DNA from 2 places in the Lentzea sp. CA-135723 genome. Region 1 is predicted to be linked to the other one. Evidence: riboswitches for the same ligand, from Rfam matches in the RefSeq annotation. Region 1 holds a riboswitch; the other holds the start of a gene.
What was found. Region 1 has a riboswitch for cobalamin ahead of ACQEU1_RS06085 (ribonucleoside-diphosphate reductase subunit alpha). Riboswitches for the same ligand answer to the same signal wherever they lie in the genome.

Region 2: it holds a riboswitch for cobalamin, as region 1 does, so the genes downstream of both, ACQEU1_RS01220 (acyl-CoA thioesterase) here and ACQEU1_RS06085 (ribonucleoside-diphosphate reductase subunit alpha) in region 1, are expected to answer to the same signal.

What each region holds. Positions count from the first base shown of each region.
Region 1 covers NZ_JBNJMK010000001.1:1,397,604-1,404,566, forward strand. Annotated here, with positions in the region: gene ACQEU1_RS06085 (ribonucleoside-diphosphate reductase subunit alpha) at 1-1,812, opposite strand, end outside; cobalamin riboswitch at 1,924-2,143, opposite strand; gene ACQEU1_RS06090 (aldo/keto reductase) at 2,346-3,386, opposite strand; gene ACQEU1_RS06095 (TetR/AcrR family transcriptional regulator) at 3,492-4,100, opposite strand; gene ACQEU1_RS06100 (ATP-binding protein) at 4,147-4,548, opposite strand; gene ACQEU1_RS06105 (GAF domain-containing protein) at 4,641-5,702, opposite strand; gene ACQEU1_RS06110 (cation:proton antiporter) at 5,899-6,963, shown strand, end outside.
Region 2 covers NZ_JBNJMK010000001.1:300,297-307,259, forward strand. Annotated here, with positions in the region: gene ACQEU1_RS01210 (LysR family transcriptional regulator) at 1-785, opposite strand, end outside; gene ACQEU1_RS01215 (aspartate aminotransferase family protein) at 864-2,093, shown strand; gene ACQEU1_RS01220 (acyl-CoA thioesterase) at 2,135-2,647, opposite strand; cobalamin riboswitch at 2,669-2,871, opposite strand; gene ACQEU1_RS01225 (carbohydrate-binding protein) at 2,931-3,320, opposite strand; partial or broken gene ACQEU1_RS01230 (glycoside hydrolase family 3 protein) at 3,345-5,153, opposite strand; gene ACQEU1_RS01235 (SMI1/KNR4 family protein) at 5,286-5,828, opposite strand; gene ACQEU1_RS01240 (nitroreductase family deazaflavin-dependent oxidoreductase) at 5,892-6,260, shown strand; gene ACQEU1_RS01245 (response regulator transcription factor) at 6,229-6,963, opposite strand, start outside.

The DNA of each region.
Region 1 (6,963 bases):
GGCGATCAGCAGCGAGTTGCGCAGGCCGTGCTCGGAGATGCGCTCCCGCACCGACGCCCAGCGCTCGGTCTGCGTGGGCGTGACGCCCCACAGGTCGGGCTGCAGATCTCCCTTGGCGGCACGGGTCTCCGCGAACGCCGGGTGCGCGCCGGCCGACGAGGCCAGCTCCGCTGACGACTCCAGCGCCGTCAGGTAGATCTCCTCGGCGATGCGCGTCGACAGCTCGCGCGCCTCTGGCGAGTCGAAGGCCAGGCGCAGCTTGAAGAACACGTCCTGCAGGCCCATGACACCGAGACCCACCGGGCGCCAGCGCGGGTTGGAGCGGCCCGCCTGCTCGGTCGGGTAGTAGTTGATGTCGATCACGCGGTCCAGGAACACCACGGCCGTGCGGACCGTCGAACGCAGGCGGTCCCAGTCGATGCCGTCACCGGCCACGTGGGCGCCGAGGTTGACCGAGCCGAGGTTGCAGACCGCGGTCTCCTCGTCGCTCGTCACCTCCAGGATCTCGGTGCACAGGTTCGACAGGTGCACCACGTTGCCCGGTTCGGCGGTCTGGTTGCACGTGCGGTTCGACGTGTCCTTGAACGTCATCCAGCCGTTGCCGGTCTGGGCGAGCGTGCGGATCATCCGTCCGTAGAGGTCACGGGCCTTCACGGTCCGGACCGCACGGCCGGCCTCCTCCGCGGCGCGGTAGGCGCGGTCGAACTCGTCGCCCCACAGGTCGACCAGCTCCGGCATCTCGTCCGGGTCGAACAACGACCAGTCGGCGTCCGCCTCGACGCGGCGCATGAACTCGTCCGGGATCCAGTTGGCCAGGTTGAGGTTGTGCGTGCGGCGCGCGTCCTCACCGGTGTTGTCGCGGAGCTCCAGGAACTCCTCGATGTCCGGGTGCCACGTCTCCAGGTACACGCACGCGGCGCCCTTGCGGCGGCCGCCCTGGTTCACGGCGGAGACCGACGCGTCCAAAGTGCGCAGCCACGGCACGATGCCGTTGGAGTGACCGTTGGTGCCGCGGATCAGCGCACCCCTCGAACGCACCCGCGACCACTGCACGCCGATGCCGCCGGCGAACTTCGACAGCTGCGCGATCTGGGCGTAGCGCTCGTAGATCGACTCCAGCTGGTCCTTCGGCGAGTCGAGCAGGTAGCACGAGGACATCTGGGTGTGCTGGGTGCCGGAGTTGAACAGCGTCGGCGAGCTCGGCAGGTACGCGAGCGACGACATCAGCCGGTAGAAGTCGATCGCCTCGGCCGCCGTGTGCGACAGGCCGCAGGCGACGCGCAGCAGCCAGTACTGCGGCTGCTCGATCACCGACCGCTTGGACGGGTGGCGCAGCAGGTAGCGGTCGTAGACCGTGCGCAGGCCGAAGTACTCGAAACGGCGGTCGGCGTCGAGGTCGATCGCGTCGTCGAGCTTGCGGGCGTTGGCGGCCACGAACTTCGCGGTCGCGTCGCCGATCAGGCCCTCCGCGTGCCCCAGGGCGATGGACTGGCTGAACGACTGGATGCCGGTCCGGCGCACCTCCTTCTCGATGAACGCGGCCAGCAGGCCCGCGGCGAGCTTGGAGTACTCGGGTTCCTCGGACACCAGCGCCGCGGCGGTCTGGATGGAGAGCTTGTCCAGCTCCTCCGTGGTGGCGCCGTCGTAGAGGCCGCTGATCGTCTTCGTCGCGACCCGCAACGGGTCCACGTCGTGCAGACCGACCGTGCAACGCTCCACCGCGCGAACGATCTTGTTCAAATCCACCGGTTCGAGCGAACCGTTGCGTTTCTTGACGCGCATCGTGGTGGTGACTGTGTCGACCGCCGTCACAGCTCTCTCCTCGCGAGCTCGGTGGCCACGAGAGAGCAGCGAGGAGTGAACGGGCGCGCGCGACCGCCACGTCCTCCCGCCCTCCCTCGGGGCCTCGGACGCCCGCACGCAGGCGCGTGCGGGATGCTGGCAGGTCTTCGGACTCACGGGCGTGCCCGGTGATCGATCACCGAGCGCCTACCGGCCGTCGCTTCCCAGACACCCTCGTCCAGTGCTTCCTGACGGCTTTCGTTCCCGTTCACCGCTGCGGGGCAGTCCCGGAATCGCACCGGGTTCCCTCTTGCGACGACCGATCTGGATGATCGGCCGAACCAGCTGCGGGACACAATACATGGGCGCGATCATGAGACCCGCACCTACATGTAGTGGGCGTGTCGCCCGGTTGGCCCAGCGCCCGGATCGTCCCGCCACGGGGCTCTCGACGTGGCGGGACGACCCTGCGGTCAGCGCAGGTGGCAGGCGTCGAGGACGGTTCGCCCGACCCCGCCGCCCGCGTCGTCGTGAGCCTCGGCACGCGGCGTTCCACGCGACGGTCAGCCCAGCGGGACCGGACCGCGCACCGACGCCGAGTAGTCGTTGATCCACCTGGGGAACACCGGGGCCGGCGCGCTGATCGCGTCCAGCTCGGCGAGGTCCTTCTCCGCCAACGGGTTCTCGACGGCGGCGAGGTTGTCGCGCAGCTGCTCGACGGTGCGGGCACCGATCGTGACGCTGGTGACGGCGGGCCGGGCGAGCAGCCAGGCGAGCGCGACCTGCGGCATGCTCGTGCCGGTGCGCTCGGCCACCTCGCGGACGACGTGGACGATCGGCGCGGCGGCCGACGGGTCGACCGGCGGGATCGCCTGCTCGCTCCTCGCCCGGCGCGAGGACGCGTCACCGGTCCTGCCCTCGGCGTCGAACTTGCCGGTCAGGTACCCGGCCGCGAGCGGGCCCCAGACGGTCAGGCCGATGTTCTCGCTCTCGACCATCGGCAGGATCTCGGCCTCCAGGTCGCGCACCAGCAGCGAGTAGTGCGCCTGCAGCGCGACGAACCCGTTGAGCTGCTTGAGCGCCGAGATGCCGAGCGCCTTCGTGATCAGCCAGGCCGGGAAGTTCGCGACGCCGAGGTGGCGGACCTTGCCCTGGCGCACGGCGTCGTCGAGCGCGCCGAGCGTCTCCTCCAGCGGCGTGACCGGGTCGAAGTTGTGCAACTGGAAGAGGTCGATGTGGTCGGTGCGCAGCCGGCTCAGGCTCTTCTCGATGCTGCGCAGCAGGTGCACGCGGGTCGCCCCGAGGTCGTTGGGCCCCGGCCCGGACCTGGCCATCGCCTTGGTCGCGATCAGCACCTGGTCGCGACGGCCTTCGAGGATCTCGCCGAGGTGCGCCTCGGACTCGCCGTCGGCGTAGACGTCGGCCGTGTCGATCAGGTTCACGCCCGCGTCGAGCGCCTCGTCGACGAGCCGGCGCGACTGCGTCACGTCGAGCGCGCCGACCGCGCCCCAGACCGGGTGGTCCGCGGCGCCGCCGAACGTCATGGCGCCCAGGGACACCTCCGACACCCAGAGTCCGGTCCTGCCCAGTGTGCGGTACCGCATCGAGCTCTCCTCACCATTTTTCGGACACCGTGTCCGACAACATGTCCGACTGTACACCCGAACGGACCACCGGGCGGTCGTCGAGCGGATTCGGAGAGGGAGCTCTCAGGGACGGCGGAACGCGCCGTACCACTGGTTGGCCGCGAGCTCGCGGGCCACGGCGAGGTCGGACTCGGGGCCGTTCGTGGCGACCTGGTGGGCGATCACCCGCATGCCGCCCCACACGATGACCTCGGCGCACGTGTGCGGAACGAGGCCGGCGGACGTGCGGCCGGCCTCCTGCTCCTCCTCCAGCATGCGCGTCATGTTGTCGGCGAAGCGCTGCACCGCCGCGTTCCACACCTCGCGGATCTCCGGTTCGTACCCGGAGACCTCGACGACGGCGGCGAGCAGGTGCGCCCGTTCCCGGTAGAACGCGAAGATCTCCACCTGCGACCGCGTGATCGACTCCAGGTCCGCGGTGACGGTTCCCGGTGCCTCGAACGCGGCCCGCCCGAGGTTCTCGGTGATCCGCCGCATGACGTCGGTCTTGTCGCGGAAGTACAGGTAGAACGTGGACCGCGCGATGCCGGCCGCGTCCGCGATGCGCTGCACCCCGAGCTCGGTGAAGACGGTGCCGTCGCGCAGCAGCCGTTCGGTCGCCCCCAGCACGGCGGCCTCGACCGCGGCCTGGCGTTCGGCCTTTTTGGACGGTCGGCGCGTGATGGAAGCCACGGCCCGATCGTAGCCAGCCCTGCCCGCGCCGCTGGTCAGCGGGTTGTCACGGGCACGGCACGACGGCGAACACGGTCTTGCCCCCGTCGGGGCGCAGGCTGGTGCCCCACTTGCTGGTGGCGCTCTCGACCATCACCATGCCCCGGCCCCGGTTCTCGCCCAGCCGCGAATGGCCGTACACCGGCTGCGTCGGGGACTCGTCGTCGACCTCGACCGTGACGACGCACGGCTTGCCGACGCGGAACACGCGCAGGCGGCCCTCGCCGGGGGTGTGGTCGAGGACGTTGCTCACCAGCTCCGTGACGACGAGCTGCACGTCGTAGAGGTGGTCCTCGCCCAGGTCGCCCAGCAGCGCCGCGAGGTCGTGCCGCAGCCCGGTCAGCGCGACGTCGCGCGGGACGTGCAGGTCCACGACCAGGCTCTGGACGTGGTCACCGGCAAAGGTCACGTGCGTTCGCGCCTCTCACGACTGTCGCAACTGCGTTCGACGATAGCCGTTGCCCGATCTCGGGCGTGTCAAACATCCATCTGCCGATGGTGTCAGCGGCGGACATGAGTGGAGAGGCCGCCCAGCTCCTCGCTCGCGATGAAGACCGAACGGACACGGATCAGCGCCTCCTCGACGTGAGCGGGGCAGCCCCAGGCCGAGTCGCCCCACGAGTCGGCCACCTTGATCTCCGCCGGAGCATCGCAGGCGGTCCGTCCACCCAGCTCACAGCGGTCCGGGTGCGGGACTCGGGCCTGGGCGGCCGCCGCCTCCCTCATCCGCTCCGCGCGTTCGGCCGCCTCGGCGTGGTGGCGTTCGATCGCCAGGGCCGCGGTGTCGGCGAACACCTGGATCAGAGCCCGGTCGGGGTCCTGCGGCGCGCGCGGGGTGCGGTGGTACATCGCGAACGTGCCCAGCAGGCCGCCGTCCCCCGCCAGGATCGGGGTGGACCAGCACGCTCTCAGGTCCGCCCGCTCGGCCAGGTGGCGGAAGTCGGTCCAGAGCGGGTCGGTGGTGATGTCCTCGGTGATGACCGGCTCGCGGCGGTGGGCCGCCGTGCCGCAGGAGCCGATGCCCTCGCCGGTGGCGATGCCGTCGATCGCCTCGTTGTAGAACGCCGGGAGGCTGGGAGCGGCGCCGTGGCGCAGGGTGCCGTCCGGGGCGGCGAGCAGGACCGAGGCGACCAGTTCCTCCGGCGCCAGGTCCTCGATGCAGCGGATCATGCCGTCCAGGACGTCGGCCAGGGGCGCCCGCCGCGCGATCTGCACCAGCAGGGCGCGGTGGTCGGCCATCAGCCGTTGCGCGTGCCTGAGCTGGGTGGTCTCGACGCCGATCACGCGGACGCCGGCCAGGTCGGCGCGGGGTTCGCAGGTCAGCTCGAAGAACGCCTCGCCCTCACCGGTCACCACCCGGACGTCGTGCTCCGTCCGGGGCGTGCCGGTGCGTTGCACCCCGTCGAGCAGATCGGCGAGCGACCCACCGTCACCGAACAGCGTGGTGAACGCCTCGTTGGCCGTCTCGACCTCGTGCGACGGCCCGGTGAAGGCCGCGAAGACGGTTCTCGACTGCCCGAACAGGGCGCGCAGGTCGTAGCCCCGCATGCCGGACGCGCTCACGCCGTTGCCCTCTCGCCCTGCGTCACGGCACGCTGCTGAACCTGGACGCGCTCTGCTGCGCCCGCTCCACGGCGGGGCACGCACATCTTAAGCACCGCCACCCGCCTGCTCGAGGCCGCCGTCCCACCGTCCGCAGCGGACGGTTTGGGTGAGCTGCTGCGGGGTACCACGGTCTGATCAGAACGAAAGGCGGACCGTGGATCCCGCTCCCCTGCTCTACACCGGCGCGGGCCTGGCAACGCTCGCCGCCGCCCTGCTGCCGCGCCTGCTCGACCGGGCGCCGGTCTCCATGCCGATGGTGTTCCTCGGGGCCGGCGCGCTCACGTTCGCGGTCGTGGAACCGCTGCCGGACCCCGATCCCGTCGTGCACAGCACCGTGCTGCTGCACCTGGCGGAGATCTGCGTGATCATCTCGCTGATGGGCGCGGGGCTCGCCCTCAACCGCGCGGTCAGCCTGCGCGGCTGGGCCACGACGTGGCGGCTGCTGGCGATCACCATGCCGTTGTCGATGCTGCTGGTGGGACTGCTCGGCTGGAGCGCGCTCGGGCTGGGGGTGGCGGGGTCGGTGCTGCTCGCGGCGGCGCTCGCGCCCACCGATCCGGTGCTGGCGAGCGAGGTGCAGGTCGCGGAACCCGCCGAGCACCCCGAGTCCGACGAGGACGAGGCGCGGTTCGGGCTCACCTCCGAGGCTGGGCTGAACGACGGGCTCGCGTTCCCGTTCACCTACGCGGCGATCGCGATCAGCCTGGTCGGTGCGGCGCCGTCGGCGTGGTTCGGGCACTGGATCGCGGTGGACGTGCTGTGGCGGGTCGGGTCGGCCATGGCGATCGGCTGGGGCGCCGGGTGGTTGCTGGGCAAGCTGTTCTTCTCGGCGCCGTCGGAGAAGTTCCGGCTCGCCGAGCACGCCGAGGGGTTCGTCGCGATCGCCGCGACGTTCCTCGCGTACGGCGTCGCCGAGCTCGTCAACGGCTACGGGTTCATCGCCGTGTTCGTGTGCGCCTGCGCGATCAGGGCGGCGGAGCGGCACCACGGCTACCACCAGGTGCTGCACCGGTTCGTCGAGCAGATCGAGCGGATGCTCACGGTGCTGATCGTGTTCCTGCTCGGCGGCGCGGCGGTGACCGGGCTGCTGGCGGGCACCGGCTGGCGCGAGGTGCTGGTCGCGGCGGTGATCCTGCTCCTCGTGCGGCCGGTGACGGGCTGGATCGGGCAGCTGCGGGGCCGCACGGGACCGCGCGAACGGTCCGTCATCGCGTTCTTC
Region 2 (6,963 bases), 1.1 Mb from region 1:
GTGATCCTCCGCGTCACCGGAAGCTCCTTCGTGACCACGTCGAACCGCCTGTCCACGGCCAGCGCGGGCAGCACCGCGACCGCCAGACCGGCCTCGACGTGCTTGAGCGTGAGCATGTAGTTGCTGAACCGGCCGGCCACCCTCGGCTCGAACCCCGCCTGCCGGCAGAGCCTGGTCGCGAGGTTCGCCATGTAGGAGCCGGGGATGTCGAACGCCCACGGCTCGTCCTTGCACGCGGCGATGTCGTTCTTGGGTTGTCCCGGTGGCGTGACGAGCACGATCGGGTCCTCGCCGAGCGGCACGACGTCGATGTCCTTCGGCACCGGCAGCTCGACGAAGTCGGTGGTCGTGATGATCACGTCGACCTCGCCCGCGAGCAGCGCGGGCATGCTGGCGTGCGGTTCGAGCTCCAGGATCTCGACGTCGAGGTGCGGGTGGTCGAGCCGCTGGATCGCGGGCACGGCGAGGGTGTGGATCGAGCTCTGGAACGCGCCGAGCCGGATGAGGCCGGACGGCTCCTGGCTGAGGTTGCGCAGCTCGGCCTCGACGGCGTCCATCTGGTCGAGGATCGAGCGCGCCCTCCTGGCGAGGATCAGCCCGGCCGAGGTGAGCCGGACGCGCCGCCCGGTCCGTTCGAGCAGCTGCGTGCGCGTCTCGGTCTCGAGCACCGCGAGCTGCTGCGACACGCTCGAAGCACTCAGGTTCGCGGCCTGCGCCACGGCCCGCACGGTGCCCAGCGCGTCGAGCTGGCTGAGCAGGCGCAGGCGCCACGGGTTGAGCGTCATGCTGTGCAGTATTTCCGAACAGCGAGCGTGGGATTGTGAGATGGACCTGTTGCTCGGTTGCTCCTAGCGTTTTGGGCCATGGACACCTTCTGGGACGACGTCGACCGCCACCTCGTCCGCTACGGCGGAACGTTCACGCGCGAGATCATCGACAGCGCGTCGGGAAGCCACCTGTTCACCGAGGACGGCCGCCGCATTCTCGACTTCACGTCGGGCCAGATGAGCGCGATCCTCGGCCACTCGCACCCGCGCATCGTGGAGACCGTCCAACGCCAGATCGCGAACCTCGACCACCTGTTCAGCGGCATGCTCAGCCGCCCGGTCGTGGACCTCGCCCGCCGCCTCGCCGGCACGCTGCCCCCGTCGCTCTCCAAGGTGCAGCTGCTGACCACCGGCGCCGAGTCCAACGAGGCCGCGCTGCGCATGGCCAAGCTCGTCACCGGCAAGCACGAGGTGGTCGCCTTCGCCCGCTCGTGGCACGGCATGACCGCCGCCGCGGCCGCCGCGACGTACTCCGCCGGCCGCAAGGGCTACGGCCCCGCCACCCCCGGCAACTTCGCCATCCCCGCGCCGTCCGGCGACTGGCAGGCGCAGCTCGACCTGGCGTTCGACCTGATCGACGCCCAGTCGGTCGGCTCGCTGGCCGCGTGCATCGTCGAACCGATCCTGTCGTCGGGCGGCATCCTCGAACCGCCGCTCGGCTACTTCGCCGCGTTGCAGGCCAAGTGCCGGGAGCGCGGCATGCTGCTGATCTTCGACGAGGCGCAGACCGGTCTGTGCCGCACCGGCACCTGGTACGCGTTCGAACGCGACGGCGTGGTGCCGGACATCCTGACGCTGTCGAAGACCCTGGGCGCCGGCCTGCCGCTGGCCGCCGTGATCACGTCCGCAGAGATCGAGGCTTCCGCGCACGACCGGGGCTACCTGTTCTTCACCACGCACGTGTCGGACCCGCTGGTCGCGGCCGTCGGCAACACCGTGCTGGACGTGCTGGAGGAAGAGCGGCTGGACGAACGGGCCGCGAAGCTCGGGGCGTTCCTGCGGTCCGGCCTGGACGACATCGCCGCGCGGCACACGCTGGTGTCGGACGTGCGCGGGCGCGGGTTGCTGGTGGGGCTGGAGATCGCGGACGAGTCGCTGAGCGCCCCGATCACGCAGAGGTGCCTGGAGCTGGGGCTGCACATGAACATCGTGCAGATCCCCGGGATGGGCGGGGTGTTCCGGATCGCGCCGCCGCTCACGGCGTCGGAGGAGGAGCTGGGGGAGGGGCTGGTGATCTTGGACGAGGCGATCGGCTCGGCAGGCTGAAGGGAGGGCGGACGAGACCACGGCCTCGTCCGCCCTCCGCATCAGGCCGTGAGTGCGCGCGAGTCCTCGATCGCCGCCCGCCTCGCGAGGCGGTGGGCCCGCCGGATCTCCGCCTCGCCGAAGCGCCTGCGGTCCTCGTCCGTCACCGGCACGACCGGCGGCACGGCCCTCGGCGCTCCGAGCTCGTCGACCGCGACCAGCACGATGTAGGCCGACGCCACGTGCACGGCGGGCACCGTGCTGTCCCAGCGGTCGGCGAGCGCCCTGACCCCGATCTCCATCGAGGTCGCGCCCGCCCAGTTGATCTGCGCGTGCAGGTGCAGCACGTCACCGACGCGCACAGGTACGCGGAACGTCATCTCGTCGATCGCCACGGTGACCGCGGCGCCCTCGGAGTGCCGTGCCGACACCACTCCCGCGAGGGAGTCGGCCAGCTTCATCAGCACACCGCCGTGGACCGTGCCCATCAGGTTGGTGTCGTTGTTGTCCATGATCTGCGACAGCGTCAGCCGCGACTCGGCGGGTGATCTTCCGGGCAGCACTGGGTGAATCACAGGCTCTCTCCTCGCGAGCGTGCGGATGGAACGCCGGCGGCAGGTCTTCGGACTCGTGGGCACACCGCTCGCACCTACCGGCCGCCGCTTCCCAGGCTCTCGCCCAGTGCTCCATGGCAGCTTTCGTTCCCACTCACCGCTGCGGGGCAGTCCCGGACTCGCACCGGGTTCCCTCTTGCCTCGCTCCCCGTCGCGGGGAACGAACCGTCAGCCCGACGAGCCTAGCCCGAGCACGCGAACGGGGGTCCCGGCACATGGCCGGGACCCCCGTTTTCGCAGGTCACTAGCGTGCGAACTGGAACCAGTTCACGTTCGCCAGGTCACCGCCCGTGCCGCCGGTCGCCACCAGGTACAGCCGGTGCACGCCGGTCGCGCCCGACGCGGCGGCCGTGCGGCTCGTCCACGTCTGCCAGCCGCCGGTGCTCGCCGCGGACACCGTCGCGACCACCGGGCCGGTCGGGCTGTCGAGGCGGAACTGCAACGTGCCGTTCGCCGTGGAGCCCGATGCGAGGCGCGTGGTCACCGAGGTCGGCGGCGTGGCGCCGAAGTCGACGTCCGCGTAGGCCACGTAGTCGCCCGGCGTCAGGTAGCCGACGTTCTGGCCGCAGCCCGAGTCGGTGCACCGCTCGACCTGCGTGCCGCGCTGCTCGTCGTAGTACGAGGCGCCGATGATGTTGTAGGCGTTCTGCGTGGCCGGGAACTGCGTGCCGAAGCCGTACGGGAACAGCGGTGCCTTGCCGTCGCCGACGTTGATCGGCTGCTGCGAGGCGCTCTGCATCCACGTGAACGGCAGCGTGCCGATCGGCTTGTAGTCGCCGAAGAGCACGTCCGCGACGCCGTTGCCCTCGGTGCCGGGCAGCCAGGCGGCCACCAACGCGCTCCACTGCGGCAGCTGCGCCGCGATGTCCAGCGGGCGTCCGGACACGAGCACCACGACGACCGGGACACCGGTGGCGCGCAACGTGTTCAGCGTCGCGATGTCCTCGGCGTCGAGGCCGAGGCTGCCGGGCCGGTCGCCAGCGCCCTCGGTGTACGGGGTCTCACCGATGACGGCGATCGCGGCGTTGTACGTGCCGTCGATGCCCGTGCCGTTGCGGTTGTACGTCACCGTGGTGGACGTCGACACGGCACTGCGGATGCCTTGCAGCACAGTGGTTCCCGGCGTCACCGCGCCGCTGCCGCCCTGCCACGAGATCGTCCAGCCGCCGCTCTGGTAGCCGATGTTGTCCGCGCTCTTGCCCGCCACGAAGATCTTCGACGCCGTCTTGGACAGCGGCAGCACGCCGTTCTGGTTCTTCAGCAGCACCTGCGACTTGCGCACGGCCTCACGGGCCAGCGCGCGGTGCGCGGCGTTGCCGACGGTCGGCGTGTAGGTGCGGTCGGTCAGCGGCTTCTCGAACAGGCCGAGCTCGAACTTCTTGGTGAGGATGCGGCGGTTGGCGTCGTCGATGCGCGACATCGGCACGCGGCCCGCCTGCACCTCCTGCTTGAGGTAGGTGATGAACTGCCGCCACTCGGTCGGCACCATGATCATGTCGAGGCCGGCGTTGATCGAGTCGCGCACCTCGGCCGCGGTGAAGCCGGGCTGGCCGTCGATCTGGTCGATGGCGTTCCAGTCCGACACGACGAGGCCGCTGAAGCCGAGCTCGTTCTTCAGCACGTCGGTGATCAGGTACTTGTGGCCGTGCAGCTTCGTGCCGTTCCAGCTGCTGTAGGTGATCATGACCGAGCCGACGCCCTTGGCGATGGCGTCGCGGAACGGCGGCAGGTGCGTCGCGCGCAGCTCCGCCTCGCTGACCTGCGTGTTGCCCTGGTCGGTGCCGTTGGTCGTGCCGCCGTCGCCGATGTAGTGCTTGGCCGTCGCAAGCACCGAACCGGGGTCGGACAGCTTCGAACCCTGCAGGCCGGTGATCATCGTCGTCATCGCGGTGGCGTCCTGCGGCGTCTCACCGAACGACTCGTAGGTGCGGCCCCACCGGTCGTTGCGCGCGACGCACAGGCACGGCGCGAAGTCCCAGTCGATGCCAGTGCCCGACACCTCCTCGGCGGTCGCGCGGCCGATCCGCTGCACCAGCCCGGGATCACGGGTCGCTCCCAGGCCGATGTTGTGCGGGAAGATCGTGGCGCCGACGACGTTGTTGTGCCCGTGCACGGCGTCCACGCCGTAGATCATCGGAATGCCCAGCGGGGTGGCGATCGCCGCGCGCTGGAAGTTGTCGTACATGTTCGCCCACGACGTGGCGTTGTTCGGCGACGGCGCGGAACCGCCACCGGACAGCAGCGACCCTAGCCGGAAGTTCGTCAGATCGGCGTTGCTGACCGCGTTCCGCTCGGCCTGCGTCATCTGCCCGACCTTCTCGTCGAGCGACATGCGGCCCAGCAGGTCGGCCACGCGCGCCGGGATCGGCTGCGCCGGATCCTTGTAGATCGGGTCGGCCGCGGCGGCCGTACCGGTGGGGATGACGGCGGCACTGAGCAGAAGTGCGGCCGCGAGGAGCTTTCTCACAGGGCAGACCTCCGGGGGACGAGGTCCTGTTTACCTTGCGGCACAACAGGGTTGACCGGAGCGTAACCTCGGTCGACCAAGTGGTATAGACCAACGGGGAACCGGTCCTGGTTCCGGTTCCCCGTCAGCGTTCTAACGGCACCAGGACGCGACCAGCTCGGCGAAGTCGGGGAACTCGGCCCGTGCCGCCGCCAGCACCTCGGCGGGCGTGCGCGGCGCGAGCCCGGAGTACTTCTCCGCCACGGCACGCAGTTCGGCGTTCTCCACCCCGCTGTCGGACCCGAACTCGACGGCCTCCTGCGGCCCCACGCCGCCCGCGAGCAGCCACAGGAACTCGCCCAGGCTCGTCGCGACCGGCCCGACCTCGCCCTCGGACCCGAAGAACACCACGGGCTGCGCCGTCAACGGCCCCTCCCGCACCAGCCACAGCACGGCCAGACCGCCCGTCCCGTCCTGCCCGAAGGTCCGGAACGCGTCCCCGTCCAGCTCCTTGTTGCCGGTCCACGAACGGATCCAGTCGGTGGTCTCCTCGGCCGAGTCGAACTCCTGGTACGGCTCGTAGTCCATGTTGCCCGGCGAGGGCTCGTCGGCCTTCTCGTCGTACTCCCACGGGAAGTCGATGCCGCTGAGAGCGGCCAGCGCGGCGGGGAAGGCGCGGTCGTCGGTGATCTCCACGTGCGCACGCTACTTCAACAGATCGCCCGCCCACGGCGTCTTGGTGCAGGAGAGGAGTCAGACATGCCTATGCCCAGGTGGTGGGGCCACGTCAACAAGCGCGTGTTCAACCCGCACGCGCTCAGGAGCGGTAAGTGGGCGGTGCTCACCCACGTGGGCCGCAGCTCCGGAATGCTCTACCGCACCCCGATGGAGGCGCACCCGGTCGACGGCGGCTACCTCGTGGTGCTGGTGTACGGGTCGAAGTCGGACTGGGTGCGCAACGTGATGGCGGCGGGCCACGCGAAGCTGACCGTGGGCGGCGAGGACGTCGAGGTGACGGCCCCGCGCGTGGTGACGGAGGCGGAGGCGTTCGAGGCACTGGCGCCTGACGTGAAGCGCCCGCCGAAGTCGCTGCGCATCAAGGAGTTCCTCCGGATGGACGTTCTCTAGCGCGGCACTGGTCGGTGTGCTCGGTCGCGAGCTTGCCCAGAGCGAGCCGGTTGGTCAGGCCCGTTTTGGTCAGCAGGCTCGACATGTGCTTCTCCACCGTGCGGCGGGAGAGGTGCAGCTGCGCCGCGATCTCGTTGTTCGCGAGCCGCGCGCCGAGCAGCCGCAGCACCTCGTACTCCCGCACGGTCACGCCCGCGAGCCGCAGCTCGTCGGGCACCTCGTCGACGCCGGACCTGCGTTGCGTGAGGCGGACGCCCATCAGGCGCAGCTGGGCCCGGCACGCGCCGGCGACGGCCGGGACGCCCGCGTCGTGGAAGTGGTGTTCGGCGGCGCGCAGCCACGCCTCGGGGTCGCCCCAGCCGTCGCGGGCCGCCGCCTCGCTGACGAGCCTCAGGCCCAGGTGGCGGGCCATCGGGTAGAGCAGGCCCACCTCGGCGCTCTCGGCGACCTGGACGGCGACGTCGTGCTCTCCCGCCGCGCCGGCCAGGACGGCGGAGGCGAGCAGGGCGAAGTGGTGGTCCCAGCGCAGGCCCGCCGCCGGGTCGGCGACCGCGGTGTCGTACTCGGCTCTGGTCAGGTCGCCGTCGACGGCGCGCAGCAGCAGCGAGAGGCCCAGCCGGCCGGTCAGGTGGTAGGTGGTCGGGGTGGCGCGTTCGGCCTCCAACGCCGCCGCCAGGTCGGCGCGGGCCCTCGGTCTGTCCTC